DNA from 3 places in the Kocuria sp. UCD-OTCP genome. Region 3 is predicted to be linked to each of the others. Evidence: riboswitches for the same ligand, from Rfam matches in the RefSeq annotation. Region 3 holds a riboswitch; each other region holds the start of a gene.
What was found. A riboswitch is a leader RNA that binds a small molecule or an ion and turns the genes downstream of it on or off. The one in region 3 is predicted to bind S-adenosylmethionine.
Positions count from the first base shown of each region.

Region 1 (4,451 bases), on a different contig from region 3:
GATCCCGAGCTCCCGGTTGACCCGCTGCAGCACCTGCAGCACCTCCTGGGTGGTCTCCGGGTCGAGGGCGCTCGTCGACTCGTCGGCCAGGAGCAGCTTCGGGCTGGTCGCCAGGGCGCGGGCGATGCCCACGCGCTGCTTCTGCCCGCCGGAGAGCTGCTCCGGGTAGTTGCCGGCGCGGGCGGCGAGGCCCACGAACTCGAGCAGCTCGGCCACCCGCGCCCGGCGCTTCTCCTTCGGCCAGCCGGCCCGCTTGAGCGGATACTCGACGTTGCCGGCGACGGTGCGGGAGGTGAAGAGGTTGAACTGCTGGAAGATCATCCCGATCTCCTGCCGCACGGGCGCCAGCTCGGTCTCGCGCCGGCCGGCCACCTCGAAGCCCTCCACGGTCAGGGAGCCCGAGGACACGGGCTCGAGCCCGTTGATCAGGCGCACGAGGGTGGACTTGCCCGCCCCGGAGTAGCCGATCACGCCGAAGATCTCGCCGCGGCGGACGTCGAGGGTGACGTCGTCGACCGCGAGCACCTCGCGCGCCGCCCGCCCCGAGCCGGTGCGGAAGGTCTTGGAGACGTTGCGGAAGGAGACGAGCACCTCGTCCGGGCGCCCGGGTGCGGGCGGCCCGGCGGGGACCGCCGCGCTCACTGCTCCTGGTCCTTCAGCTCCTGCTGGTAGCGCGCGGTCAGCTCCTGGAGCTCCTCCGGCTCCAGCTGCAGCGGCACGGCGGTGTCCTTGGTCTCCTCCATCTCGGCGTCGAGCACGGCCTGCTCGTGGTAGAGGTCCGCGACCTGCCGGAGGGTCTCGTCGTCGGCGAGCTCCTCCGTGGTGGTGAAGAGGTTGACGTAGGCGCGGGAGCCCTCGGACTCGGGGTCGTCCTGGGCGAGCGCGGACTGCGGGTCGATGTCGGCCCGCGAGAGGAAGTCGTTGTTGATGACCGAGCCGGCCACCGAGTCGAGCGAGAGCACCGTCTGCTCCGCGGAGACCGGGGTGACCCGCACCGTGGAGGCCTCGGTGTCGACGTCGAGCTCGGTGGGGATGAGGGTGTCGCTTCTCAGCTCCACGAGACCTGCGGCCTCGAGCACGAGCAGGGCCCGGGAGAGGTTCACGGCGTCGTTGGGCACCGCGATCTCGTCGCCCTCCTGGAACTGCTCCACGGAGTCGTACTGGTTGGAGTACAGGCCCAGCGGGTAGATCGAGGTCGAGCCGATCGGGGTGATGGAGCCGCCGGCCGCGTTGTTGTAGTCGGCGAGGAACGGGACGTGCTGGAACCAGGTCATCTCCACGTCACCGGACTCGGTGGCGGGGTTCGGCTGGTTGTAGTCGGAGAAGTCGACGTACTCGACGGTGATGCCCTGCTCCTCGGCCACCCTCTGGAGGGCATCGTGGGTCGGGTCGGTGCCCACCACGCCGATGGTGACCTTGTCGTCGGCCAGCACGCCCTCGCCGGAGGACTCCCCGGCGGAGCCGCCGCAGGCGGTGAGGGCGAGGCCGAGGGTCGTGGCCAGGGCGAGGAAGGGGAGGCGCTGCAATCGCATGTGGTGCCTTTCCGTGGGTCCGGGGTGTCGGAGGTCTCCACCGGGGCCAACGGGTCCGGCGGCCACGGTCGAGGGCGCGCCGGAGAGCGCGTGCGCGGTCGGACCGTACTTGCCGCCGGCCGTCGTCGGCCGGTGCCGGATGGTTCACCTGGGGCACCCCACTACGGGAGAGGGTTGCCGCCCAGCAAGCCAGGGCTGCACGCTGGGACTCGTCATCCGCCCGACAGACTAGCACGTGCGGCGGGGCCGGGCCCGGCCCGGTCAGCGGGCGAGGACCTCGCGGGCCCGCCCGCGGGCCCAGCGCTCGGCCGCCAGCACGGCCTCGAGCTCCAGCGGGCCGACGTCGTCGTGCTCGCCCAGCACCGCCTCGACCGTGTCCACGATGGCGGGGAACCGGATCCGGCCGTCGTGGAAGGCGTGCACCGCCTCCTCGTTGGCCGCGTTGAACACGGCGGGGAAGGTCCCGCCCCGCTCCCCCGCAGCCTTGAGGAGCTCGACGGCGGGGAACGCCACCGGGTCGAGGGGCTCGAAGGTCCACTCCGTGGCGCGCGTCCAGTCGCACGGCAGGGCGGCCCCGGGCACCCGGTGCGGCCAGGCCAGACCGAGGGCGATGGGCAGGCGCATGTCCGGGGGCGAGGCCTGGGCGAGGGTGGAGCCGTCCACGAACTGGACCATGGAGTGCACGACCGACTGGGGGTGGACCACCACGTCGATGCGCTCGAGGGGCACGTCGAAGAGCAGGTGGGCCTCGAGCACCTCGAGGGCCTTGTTGACCATGGTCGCCGAGTTGGTCGTCACCATCAGGCCCATGTCCCACGTCGGGTGGCGCAGCGCGTCCCGGGGCGTGACCGTCTCGAGCTCCGCCCGGGACCGGCCGCGGAAGGGCCCGCCGGAGGCCGTCAGCACGAGCCGGTCCACCTCCGCGGCGGTGCCGCCGCGCAGCGCCTGCGCCAGCGCGGAGTGCTCGGAGTCCACGGGAATCAGGGCGTCCGGGTCCCCGGTGGCCGCGGCGGCTGCCTTGACCAGGGCGCCGCCGGCGATCAGGGACTCCTTGTTCGCCAGGGCGAGCCGGTGCCCGGCCCGCAGCGCCGCCAGCGTGGGGGCGAGCCCGATGGAGCCGGTGATCCCGTTGAGCACGAGGTCGGCGTCGGGGTGGGCGGCGGCCGCGGACGCGGCGTCGGGCCCGTGCACGACGTCCGGGCGGTATCCCCCGGCCCCGGCGGACGCGGCCCGGTCCGCGATGAGGCCGGCCAGCCGGGCGGCGTCCTGGGCGGTGCCGCTGGTCGCCACGAGCGCGGCGCGGGTCTCGAGGGCCTGCTCGGAGAGGAGCTCCAGGTGCCGTGGTCCGGCGGCGAGGGCGACCACGGTGAACGGGTCCGCGCCCTCGAGCTCGCGGGCGGCCCGCACGACGTCGAGCGCCTGGGTGCCGATCGAGCCCGTCGACCCGAGGACGCTGATCCGGCGGGGGCCGGCGGCGGCCAGGGCGCGCAGCTCGGGTGTCGGGCGGGTGCGGGGCGAGGTGGCGGGGGGCGTCATGGCCCCAGTATCCCCCAGCGCCACTCCTCGGTGCGGTGCCCGCAGGGGGTGCCTGCGGACGGCCCGGAACGGGCCGAGGCCCCGTCCACCGGGAGCGGTGGACGGGGCCTCGGCGACCGACGGGGGTGGGATCAGCGCGTGGCGCGACCCTTGCGGCCGGAGACCGCGCCCCAGATGAAGAGCACGATGAGGGCTCCCACGACGGCGGTGATGATGGTGCCGATGTCGAACGCGGACTCCAGGTCCCCGATGCCGATCAGCGAGCCGAGGAAGCCTCCGAGGAGGGCCCCCACGATGCCGAGGACGATCGTGACGATGATGCCGCCACCCTGGCTGCCCGGCATGATGAGCTTGGCGAGGGCGCCTGCGATGAGGCCGAGGATGATCCAGCTGATGATTCCCATGATGGCTCCTTATCCGTCCCGGGAGGGACTTTTATTGTACGCAACCGGCGAGTATCCCTGGAATACCCTGAGGTTGCTTCTGCGCCTCACCCTAGCCGACGGTCAGCCGCCTGTCTGTTCCCGTTAGCCAATCGACGCGTTCCCCCGGACGCGGACCGGCCCGCCGGAAGCCGGGGCTTCGGGCGGGCCGGTGGATCCTCCCAGGTGGGAGCGGGAATCCGTCAGTGGGCGACGGGCTTCTCGGCGCCGATGCCTGTGAGGGAGCGCACCTCCATCTCGGACTGCTTGATCGGGTCCTCGAGACGGCGCTCCGTCATGGAACCGATGAAGCCGAGCAGGAAGGAGGCCGGGATCGAGACGATGCCCGGGTTCTGCAGCGGGAACCACGCGAAGTCGGCGGTCGGGATCATCGACGTCTCGGAGCCGGACATGACCGGGGAGAAGACGATGAGGCCCACCGAGAGGATCAGGCCGCCGTACATGGACCAGACCGCGCCCCGGGTGGTGAAGCGCCGCCAGTACAGGGAGTACAGGATGGTCGGCAGGTTCGCCGAGGCCGCGACCGCGAAGGCGAGCGCCACGAGGAACGCGACGTTCTGGCCCTGGGCGCCGATGCCGCCCGCGATGGAGACGAGACCGATGACCACCACCGTGGTCTTCGCCACCTTCAGCTCCTTGCGGGGATCGGAGTTCCCCTTCTTGATCACGCTGGTGTAAATGTCGTGGGCGAACGAGGCCGAGGCCGTGATGGCCAGGCCGGCGACGACCGCGAGGATCGTGGCGAAGGCCACCGCCGCGATGATGCCCATCAGCAGGGACCCGCCGAGCTCGAACGCCAGCAGCGGGGCCGCGGAGTTCACGCCGCCGGGTGCCGCCTGGATCCGCTCGGCGCCGATGAGGGCCGCCGCGCCGAAGCCCAGGATGAGGGTGAAGAGGTAGAACAGGCCGATCAGCGAGATGGCCCAGACCACGGAGGTGC
Region 1 is NZ_AOSQ01000036.1:32,056-36,506, reverse strand. Features, by position in the region: gene H488_RS31205 (methionine ABC transporter ATP-binding protein) at 1-642, opposite strand, end outside; gene H488_RS31200 (MetQ/NlpA family ABC transporter substrate-binding protein) at 639-1,532, opposite strand; SAM riboswitch class IV at 1,633-1,749, opposite strand; gene dxr (1-deoxy-D-xylulose-5-phosphate reductoisomerase) at 1,794-3,068, opposite strand; gene H488_RS31190 (GlsB/YeaQ/YmgE family stress response membrane protein) at 3,200-3,472, opposite strand; gene H488_RS31185 (solute symporter family protein) at 3,694-4,451, opposite strand, start outside.
Region 1: it holds a riboswitch for S-adenosylmethionine, as region 3 does, so the genes downstream of both, H488_RS31200 (MetQ/NlpA family ABC transporter substrate-binding protein) here and H488_RS29850 (LLM class flavin-dependent oxidoreductase) in region 3, are expected to answer to the same signal.

Region 2 (4,451 bases), on a different contig from region 3:
CGCGATGGACGGGTCGTCGATCTGCACGGTCAGCCCGGCGTCCGTGATCGCCAGGTACTCCTCGCGCATCGCGTCGGCGCACGCGTAGACGAGCTCCTCGTCGGTCCTGTAGTACTCGTTCGTCACGCGCGCGGCGGAGCCGGGGGAGAGGGCGGCCACGAACCCGGTCTGCGCCCCGGTGGCCGCCATGGCCGCCCGGAGGTTGCGGACGTCCGAGGCCACGGCCTCCTGTCCCGTGTAGGTCAGCGGCCCGGTGATCTTGGGCTGCGTGGTCGAGGAGCGCCCGGTGAGGATGCCCGACGCCGGGTCCTCGTACGCCTCCCGGAAGCGCTCGCGGTCCCGGCGGTCCGGGAAGCTCGTGAGCACGATGTGGCCGGGCGAGGAGCGCCTCTTCTCCGTGGACGCCCACCGGTCCTCGTCGGTCGGGGTGAGCCCGCCGAGGCGGGAGAAGGAGTAGTTCCACCACGCGCCGTAGTCGACCGCGCTGGACATCGTGTGCCCGTACTCGCCGTCGTTGACCACGTCCACGCCGATCTCGCGCTGCCGGCGCACCACGTCCTCGACGCCCACGGCGAGCTCGTCGGTGAGCTGCTCGAACGTGATGGCGCCCTCGGCGTGCCGCTGGTTGGCCTCGAGCAGCCGCGGGGTCCGCGGCAGGGAGCCCACGTGGGTGGTCTGCACGTGGTCGGTGTTCTGCATGGTCATGCGTGTCCTCCTGAGGGTCTGCGGGAAGGTCGGGGGCCGGTCAGGACCAGAGCCGGCGGGAGGCGAGCTCGGCCCCGCGGGCGAGGGTCTCGAGCTTCGCCGCGGCGATCTGCGGGTGGATCCGCCCGCCCAGGCCGCAGTCGGTCGAGGCGATCACGTTCTCGCGGCCCACCTGGCGGGCGAAGCGCTCGATCCGGTCGGCCACCAGCTCCGGGTGCTCCACCACGTTGGTGGCGTGGGAGACGATCCCCGGGATGATGATCTTGCCCTCGGGCAGCTCGTGGTCCTGCCAGACCTTCCACTCGTGCTCGTGCCGGGCGTTGGCGGCCTCGAAGCTGTAGCCGCCGGCCCTGATGGAGAGCATGAGCTCCACCAGGTGCTCGAACCCGAGGTCCGTGGTGTGCGGGCCGTGCCAGGAGCCCCAGCACAGGTGGAAGCGCACCTGCTCCTCCGGGATGCCCTCGAGGGCGTAGTTGAGGGCCTCGACCCGCTTGCGGGTGAACGCGAGGTAGTCCTCCACGCCGGGCTCGGGATTGACCTGGTCCCAGTTCTCCGCGATGGACGGGTCGTCGATCTGCACGATCAGCCCGGCGTCGGTGATCGCCCGGTACTCCTCGCGCATCACCTCGGCGCAGGCGGTCAGCACCTCGTCCTCGTCCGCGTAGTGGGTGTTCTCCAGCCGCGCGCACGAGCCCGGGGACAGCGCGGCGAGGTAGCCCTCGCTCGCGCCCGTGGCCTGCAGCCCGGCCTTGAGGTTGCGGATGTCCGCCTCCAGCGCCGCGTGGCCCGTGTACTCCAGCTTCCCGGTGATCTTCGGGAACGGCGCCTGCTTGCCCGTGGTGATGCCCGAGGAGGGGTCCGTGTACGCCTCGTGGAAGAGCCGGCGGTCCCGGCGGTCCCCGAAGCTCGTCAGGACCACCCTGCCGGGCGAGGAGCGCTGCGGCTCCTGCTCCCACAGGTCCACGTCGCCGGGGGTGAGGCCCGAGATCCGGGCGAAGACGTAGTGCCACCACGCGCCGTAGTCGACCTCCGCGGCCATGACGTGGCCGTACTCGCCGTCGTTGACCACGTCGATCCCGAGCTCGCGCTGTCGGCGGACCACGTCGACCACCGAGTCCTGCAGGAGCCGGTCGTACTCCGCCTCCGGGACGGCCCCCTTCGCCCGGTTGGCCTCGAGCAGCGCCGGGGTGCGCGGGAGGGACCCGGCGTGGGTCGTGCGGATGCGGTCGGCGCTTCGCAGCATGGGTCGTGCGTCCTTTCCATCGGTCCTGGCGGTAGCACCGGAGGCGGGACGGGGATGCCGTCGCCCGGGTTGCTGCGGCGTCGTCGAGCCAGATCTCTCGGCCGCTCTGGATGGTGACCCTGTCATCCAAGCGCACCCGTGCGCGCTGCGCCATTCGGCGCCCGGATGACGGACATGACGCCGTGTGACGCGACCCGGCGCGCACTCCCGGGAGGAGCTGTCCTTCGCGAACATGGCCTGGATCACATACCGTGGCGGTGATCCGTGCCCCTCACCCCGCGGGCACGACGGACCAGAGGAAGGACCCCCATGTCCCAGACGCCCCAGCAGCAGGACCTCGAGGGCCGCACGGCGCTCGTCACCGGTGGCGCGAGCGGCATCGGCCTGGCCGCCGCCTGGGCCCTCGCCGGCTCCGGCGCGCACGTGGTCGTGGCCGACGTCGACGAGGCCGGGGCGCAGCGCGTCGCGGACGAGCTCGGCGGCCGCGCGTGGGCCGTCGACCTGCTCGACACCGCGGCGCTCGCCGAGCTGAGCCTCGAGGTCGACGTGCTGGTCAACAACGCCGGCATCCAGAAGGTCGCCCCCCTCCAGGAGTTCGACCCCGCGGACTTCCACCGGATCCTGGTGCTGATGCTGGAGTCCCCGTTCCTGCTGGTGCGCGCCGCGCTGCCGCACATGTACGAGCGGGGCTGGGGGCGCGTCATCAACGTCTCCTCCGTGCACGGGCTGCGGGCGTCCCCCTACAAGAGCGCCTACGTCTCGGCGAAGCACGGCCTGGAGGGGCTGTCCAAGACCGTCGCGGTGGAGGGCGCGGCCCACGGGGTGACGAGCAACTGCATCAACCCCGGCTACGTGCGCACCCCGCTCGTCGAGAAGCAGATCGCCGACCAGGCGAGGGTGCACGGGATCCCCGAGTCCGAGGTGGTGGAGCGGATCATGCTCGGCGAGACGCCGATCAAGAAGCTCGTGGACCCGGAGGACGTCGGCAGCCTGGTCGCGTGGCTGGCCGGACCGCACGCGTCCATGGTCACCGGGGCCTCCTACACGATGGACGGCGGCTGGACGGCGCGCTGAGCCCGCCCCGGGCCGCTCAGCGGTGACCCAGCTCCCGGGAGAGCCGGTGGGCCTCCGTGAGCAGGGCCCGGCCCAGGAGCTGCCGGCGCTCGCCGCTGAACCGGGGCTCGATGCCCGTGAGGCTCAGCGCGTAGACCGGCGTGCCCGTCGCGTCGAAGACCGCGGCGGCCATGCCCCAGCTGCCCTCGACGATCAGCCCCGGGTTCACGGCGAAGCCCTCCCGCCGGACGTCCGCGAGCAGCTCCCGGATCCGCTCGGGCGTGTGCAGCGGGCCCCACTCGGTGCGGGCCCCGGCCGTGGCCGCGAGGACCCGGTCCACCTCCGCGTCCGGGAGGTGGGCCAGGACCGCCAGCCCTGCCGAGGCCACGCCGAGCGGCAGCCGCAGCCCCTCGTAGAGGACGTGGGAGCGGATGGGGAAGGCGCCCTCCACGCGCGCCAGGCAGACCGTCTCCAGCCCCCGGCGGACCGAGAGGAACGCGCTCTCGCCGGTGGCCTCCGCGAGCCGGCGCAGCGAGGGCCCGGCCAGCTCCCGGATCGGATAGCGGTGGGCCGCCACTGCGCCCAGCACGTACAGCTCGGGGCCCAGCTGCCAGGCCCCGGTCCCGGCGTCGCGGTCCACGAGGCCCTCCTCGGCCAGTCCCGTGAGCAGCCGGTGCACGGTGGGGCGGGTCAGCCCGGTCTCGGCGGCGAGCTCCGCCACCGTGCTGCCCCGTTCCCGCCCCGCGACGGCCCGCAGCAGCTGCCCCACCCGGTGGACCACCTGGGTCCCCTGGCCCGTCGTCCGCTCCTGTCCCATGACTCCACTATATGGACAGTCAGGGGACGAATGGCCGGATGCTGAGGAGAAGCGCCGTCGTGCCGCCGGATCTGTTGACCGGCATGTGGAGGCTCCCTAGATTGAGTGCTGGGTCACAGTCCGACGAGAGGAAGGGACAAGGGTGTCCAAGGTCAGAGACAACGCCGCCGAGCTGCTGGCGGAGAGCCTGCGGGACGGCATGACGCTCGCCGTGGGCGGGTTCGGGCTGAGCGGGATCCCCCGGGATCTCATCGACGCGGTGCGGGACTCCGGGGTCACGGACCTCACGGTGGTCTCCAACAACATGGGCGTGGACGGCAAGGGCCTCGGGGTCCTGCTCGAGAACCGCCAGGTGAAGAAGGTCCTCGCCTCCTACGTGGGCGAGAACAAGCTGTTCGCCCAGCAGTACCTGGACGGCGAGCTCGAGGTCGAGTTCAACCCCCAGGGCACCCTCGCCGAGCGGCTCCGGGCCGGCGGCGCGGGCATCCCCGCCTTCTACACGAAGACCGGGGTCGGCACCCTCGTGGCCGAGGGCAAGCCGCACGCCGAGTTCGACGGCGAGACCTACGTGCAGGAGCGCGGCATCGTCGCCGACATCGCCCTGGTCCACGCCCACACTGGGGACGCCGACGG
Region 2 is NZ_AOSQ01000018.1:179,904-184,354, forward strand. Features, by position in the region: gene H488_RS26130 (cobalamin-independent methionine synthase II family protein) at 1-705, opposite strand, end outside; gene H488_RS26135 (cobalamin-independent methionine synthase II family protein) at 746-1,948, opposite strand; SAM riboswitch class I at 1,962-2,065, opposite strand; gene H488_RS26140 (3-hydroxybutyrate dehydrogenase) at 2,258-3,022, shown strand; gene H488_RS26145 (IclR family transcriptional regulator) at 3,039-3,818, opposite strand; gene H488_RS26150 (CoA transferase subunit A) at 3,961-4,451, shown strand, end outside.
Region 2: it holds a riboswitch for S-adenosylmethionine, as region 3 does, so the genes downstream of both, H488_RS26135 (cobalamin-independent methionine synthase II family protein) here and H488_RS29850 (LLM class flavin-dependent oxidoreductase) in region 3, are expected to answer to the same signal.

Region 3 (4,451 bases):
GGCGCTCGTGCACGCCGCGCAACACTGCGGCGACGGCGCGGTCCGCACCCAGGGGCACGTGCTGCGCGTCGAGGACCTGCTGAGCACCCTCGCGGTGGAGGCCACGGTCCACCACCTGGACCTGATCCAGCACCTGGACGGCTCCCCGGGTCCCGCCGTGGACGGGCTCGCCGAGGTCCGCCGGGTCCTCACCGACCTGTGGGAGCGGGAACCGCTCGAGCACTGGAGCGACGAGCACTTCGCCCGCGTGGGAACCGGCCGGGCGGAGCTGACCGCCCAGGAGCGTGCGGAGCTGGGCGCGCACGCGGACCTCCTGCCGCTCTTCTCCTGACCCTCCCCCCTCCGCGAGGTCGCCGACACGTGCAATCCCGCGGAGGAAGAAGGAGGGGGAACGGGTTCCGTGCCAGGCTGGGGGCATGAGCCGCAACGACCCCGCCGTCATCGACCGCCTCATGACACGGCCCGGCCGGTGGGCCGTGGTGGGGCTGACCGGCAACACGGCCCGTCCGGCGCACTCGGTGGCGAAGCGGATCCGGGACGACCTCGGCATGACGATCGTCCCGGTCAACCCGAAGGGCGAGCCAGTGCACGGCGAGCCCGGCCACCGCACGCTCGCCGAGGTCCCGGGGCCGATCGACGTGGTGGACTGCTTCGTGAACTCCCGCCGCGTCGGCGCGGTGGTGGACCAGGCCATCGCCGTGGGCGCCGCCGCGGTGTGGCTGCAGCTGGGCGTCGTCGACGAGGACGCCGCCGCCCGGGCGGAGCGGGCCGGCCTCGACGTGGTCATGGACACCTGCCCCCTGATCGAGCTCCGGTCCCTGCTCCGGCGGGGCTGGACCCTGGACCCGGGCCGGACCCCGCCGCTCGCCCCGCCCGGCTGAAAGACCCGGCTGAGCGACCCGGCGGAGCCGCCCGAACCGGGTGGGCGCAGGCCCGATGCGGGCCGGGACCGTCCCCGTGCGGCGGGACCGCACAGGGGTTGCACCCGGTCAGGGGCCACCCGCTAAGCTGTCCCCCGACGACGATGACGAGTCCCGACACGAAGCTCTGGCTGGTCGGGCGGCAACCCTCTCCCGTAGCGGGGTGCCCCAGATGAACATCGGGCCGCGGTGCACGTGCTCCGCGGCAAGTACGGCGCCCACCAGTGCGTCGGACCCGCGGGCAGGTCTCCACGACGCACGGGCGCGGGTCGGCATCGACCCGGGAGGAACACCCCATGAGCAAGCGCATCGCCCTGAACGCCTTCGACATGACCTGCGTGGGCCACCAGGCCCCCGGTCTGTGGAAGCACCCCCGCTCCCGGGCGGACGAGTACAACACGATCGAGTACTGGACGGACGTCGCCCAGGTCCTGGAGAAGGGGCTCTTCGACGCGCTGTTCCTCGCGGACGTCGTCGGGTACTACGACGTCTACCAGAACTCCGCGGCCCCGGTGATCCGGGACGCCACCCAGATCCCGGTCAACGACCCCTTCATGCAGATCTCCGCGATGGCGGCCGTGACGAAGCACCTCGGCTTCGGCGTGACGAGCGCGATCACCTACGAGCAGCCGTACCCGCTCGCCCGGAAGTTCGCGACCCTCGACCACCTCACGAAGGGCCGGATGGGCTTCAACGTGGTGACGTCCTACCTGAAGTCGGCCGCCGAGAACCACGGGCTGACGGAGCAGATCTCCCACGACGAGCGCTACGAGATCGCCGAGGAGTTCATGGAGGTCTGCTACAAGCTCTGGGAGGGCTCCTGGGAGGACGGCGCGGTCCGGCGCGACCGGGTCAACGGGGTCTTCGCCGACCCGGCGCTCGTCCACCCGATCCAGCACCACGGCAGGTACTTCGACGTCCCCGGCATCGGGCTGACCGAGCCGTCCCCGCAGCGCACGCCGCTGATCTTCCAGGCCGGGGCCTCCTCCCGCGGGCGGGCGTTCGCCGGCCGCCACGCGGAGGCGGTGTTCGTGGGCGGCATCCGCCCGGACCTGACCCGGGTGGTGACCGACAAGCTGCGCGACGAGGCGGAGGCCGGCGGGCGGAACCGGGACGACCTCAAGATCTTCGCCATGCTGCACGTGATCGTCGACGAGACCGACGCGAAGGCCGAGCAGAAGCGCCGCGACTACGAGCGGTACGCGGACACCGACGGCGCGCTGGGCCTCGTGGGCGGCTGGTCCGGGCTGGACCTGGGCCGCTACGACGAGAACGACGTCCTGGAGTACATCAAGACCGACTCGATCCAGTCCTTCCTGACCCCCTTCACCACGGCCGACCCGCACAAGAAGTGGACGATCAAGGAGGTCGCCAAGCACATCTCGATGGGCGGCATGGGCGTGCCGATCGTCGGGTCCCCGCAGACCGTGGCCGACGAGCTCGAGCGGTGGATCGACGAGGGCGGGCTGGACGGCATCAACCTCGCCTACCACGTGTCCCCGGGCTCGTTCGAGGACTTCGTGGAGTGGGTCGTGCCGGAGCTGCAGAAGCGCGGCCGCTACCGCACCGGCTACGAGGGCACCACGCTGCGCGAGAACCTCTACGGCAAGGGGCAGACCAAGGTGCTCGGCACCCACCCCGCCGCCGCGTTCCGGGGCGCCTACGCGGGCAGGCCCTCCGCCGCGGACACCCCCGCCCGCCAGCTGGCCCTCTGACCCCCGTCCCCTGACCCCGCGGCTCCGCCGAGAGCACGGGGCAGGGCACGGACGAGGGGCCCCCGCGTGCGGGGGCCCCTCGTCCGTGCCGGGTCAGGACGCCGGTGCGGCGCTCCAGCGCAGCAGGGCCGCGACGTCCGTGCCGTGGGGCAGCGCCCCCGGCGGCACGAAGACGGGGCGGCCGTCGGTCAGCACCGCGGCGCGCACCAGCGCGGCGTCGGCGGAGACCCGGCCCAGCACGCCGGCGCCCACGGCCTCCGACTCCTCCAGGGCGATCCACGGCTCGGCGTCCAGGGCGATGAGCTGCTGCTCCGTGTCCAGGTGGGTGTCGTCGATCAGCAGCGTCTCCGCCTGGGCCTGCTGCAGGGCGGAGACCACGGGCGCCATCCCCGAGACGGCGGTGGGGTCCGCGCGTCCCTGCTGCTCGGCGAGCCGCTCGAGCAGCGCCTGCTGGCGGTGCGCCACGACCTCCGCCACGCGCTCCTCGACCTGGTGGTCGAAGTCGGCGGACTTGCTGCCCTCCGCCCGGGTGTTGGCGTCCACGACGCTCAGCATCCCCCGGCTCGCCTTGGACAGCTGCTCCTCGACCAGGCCCCGGGCCCGCAGGTCCCCGGCCAGGACGACGAGCTGGGCCCCGCTCTCGGCCACGACCTTGTCGATCTGCTCGGCCACCTGCTCGGTGTTGCGCCGCCACACGTCCTCCGTGTGCCGCTGCCAGCGCCCCTGCGACCAGCCGCCCCCGGGGAACTTCTTCAGGTGCTCGGTCTCGCCCTCGATCTGCTGCTCGTCCGCGGCCCGGACGCGGCTGGCGTGCTGGAGGCAGATCTCGCCGCCGTCCCGGCCCACCTCGGCGACCACGTACGGGAAGTCGTCCGGGCGGTGCCGGAACAGGGGAGTGAGATCGGGGACGTCCTCCACCTGGACGACACCGCTGCCGGCCCGGGGCCCGGGGAGGACCTCGTCGATCTCCACGGTGCCTCCGCGCACCAGCAGGTACCGGCACACCGGGTCCGGCACGCCCTCGGCCGGGCGCACGGCGGCCTCCACCGCGGCGAGGTCGGCCTTGCTCGCACCCTGGCGCTCCAGCTCTCGGCAGATGTTCTCCGGAAGCACGTCGATGGCGTGCAGCGAGTCGACGGTGCCGGTGCTGATGTCCGTGTACACGGTGCACCAGGGGCCCTTGCTCTTGAACAGTTCGGCGTAGCGGTGGAATCGGCTCGTCATGATCGACAACTCCTGCTGTTGAGCGGTGCTTCCTGTGGTGCAGACCACGTTATCCGACCACCAGGGGGCTGGGAACAGACGACCCGACGAGTAGGGTCGGAGGCACACGACCGGCCCCACGGCCGGTGGTCCCGCAGGTCCCACGACGCAGGAGGCAGTCATGAGCGACGTACCCGAGTACGACGAGGCCGACCGGCTCGAGCAGTCGATCGACGCCGATCAGCAGGATCTCGACGACCAGGACGAGGAGGCTCCGGTGCACGCGCCCGACCGCTCGGAGGCGTCCTCCCTCGAGGCGAACCCCGACGACCTCGTGGAGCAGGACCAGGAGGTCGTCCTCGACGAGCCGCAGGAGGTCTCCACGCTCGAGGAGGAGTGAGCCGCGCACCGCGCGGGGGCAAGGACCCCGCGCGGTGCGTCACACCGCGGACCAGCCGCCGTCCGAGGGCATGATCACGCCGTTGACGTTGGAGGCGTCGTCGCTCGCGAGGAAGGCGATGACGGCGGCGACCTGCTCTGCCGTGGCCGTGGCACCGGGGGCGACCGCGTTGGTGCGGATGCCGTCCGCGGCGTGCGTGAGGGCGGTGCTCTT
Region 3 is NZ_AOSQ01000031.1:8,615-13,065, forward strand. Features, by position in the region: gene H488_RS29840 (maleylpyruvate isomerase N-terminal domain-containing protein) at 1-331, shown strand, start outside; gene H488_RS29845 (CoA-binding protein) at 417-881, shown strand; SAM riboswitch class IV at 1,024-1,138, shown strand; gene H488_RS29850 (LLM class flavin-dependent oxidoreductase) at 1,217-2,635, shown strand; gene H488_RS29855 (baeRF2 domain-containing protein) at 2,729-3,859, opposite strand; gene H488_RS29860 (hypothetical protein) at 4,020-4,238, shown strand; gene H488_RS29865 (SDR family oxidoreductase) at 4,278-4,451, opposite strand, start outside.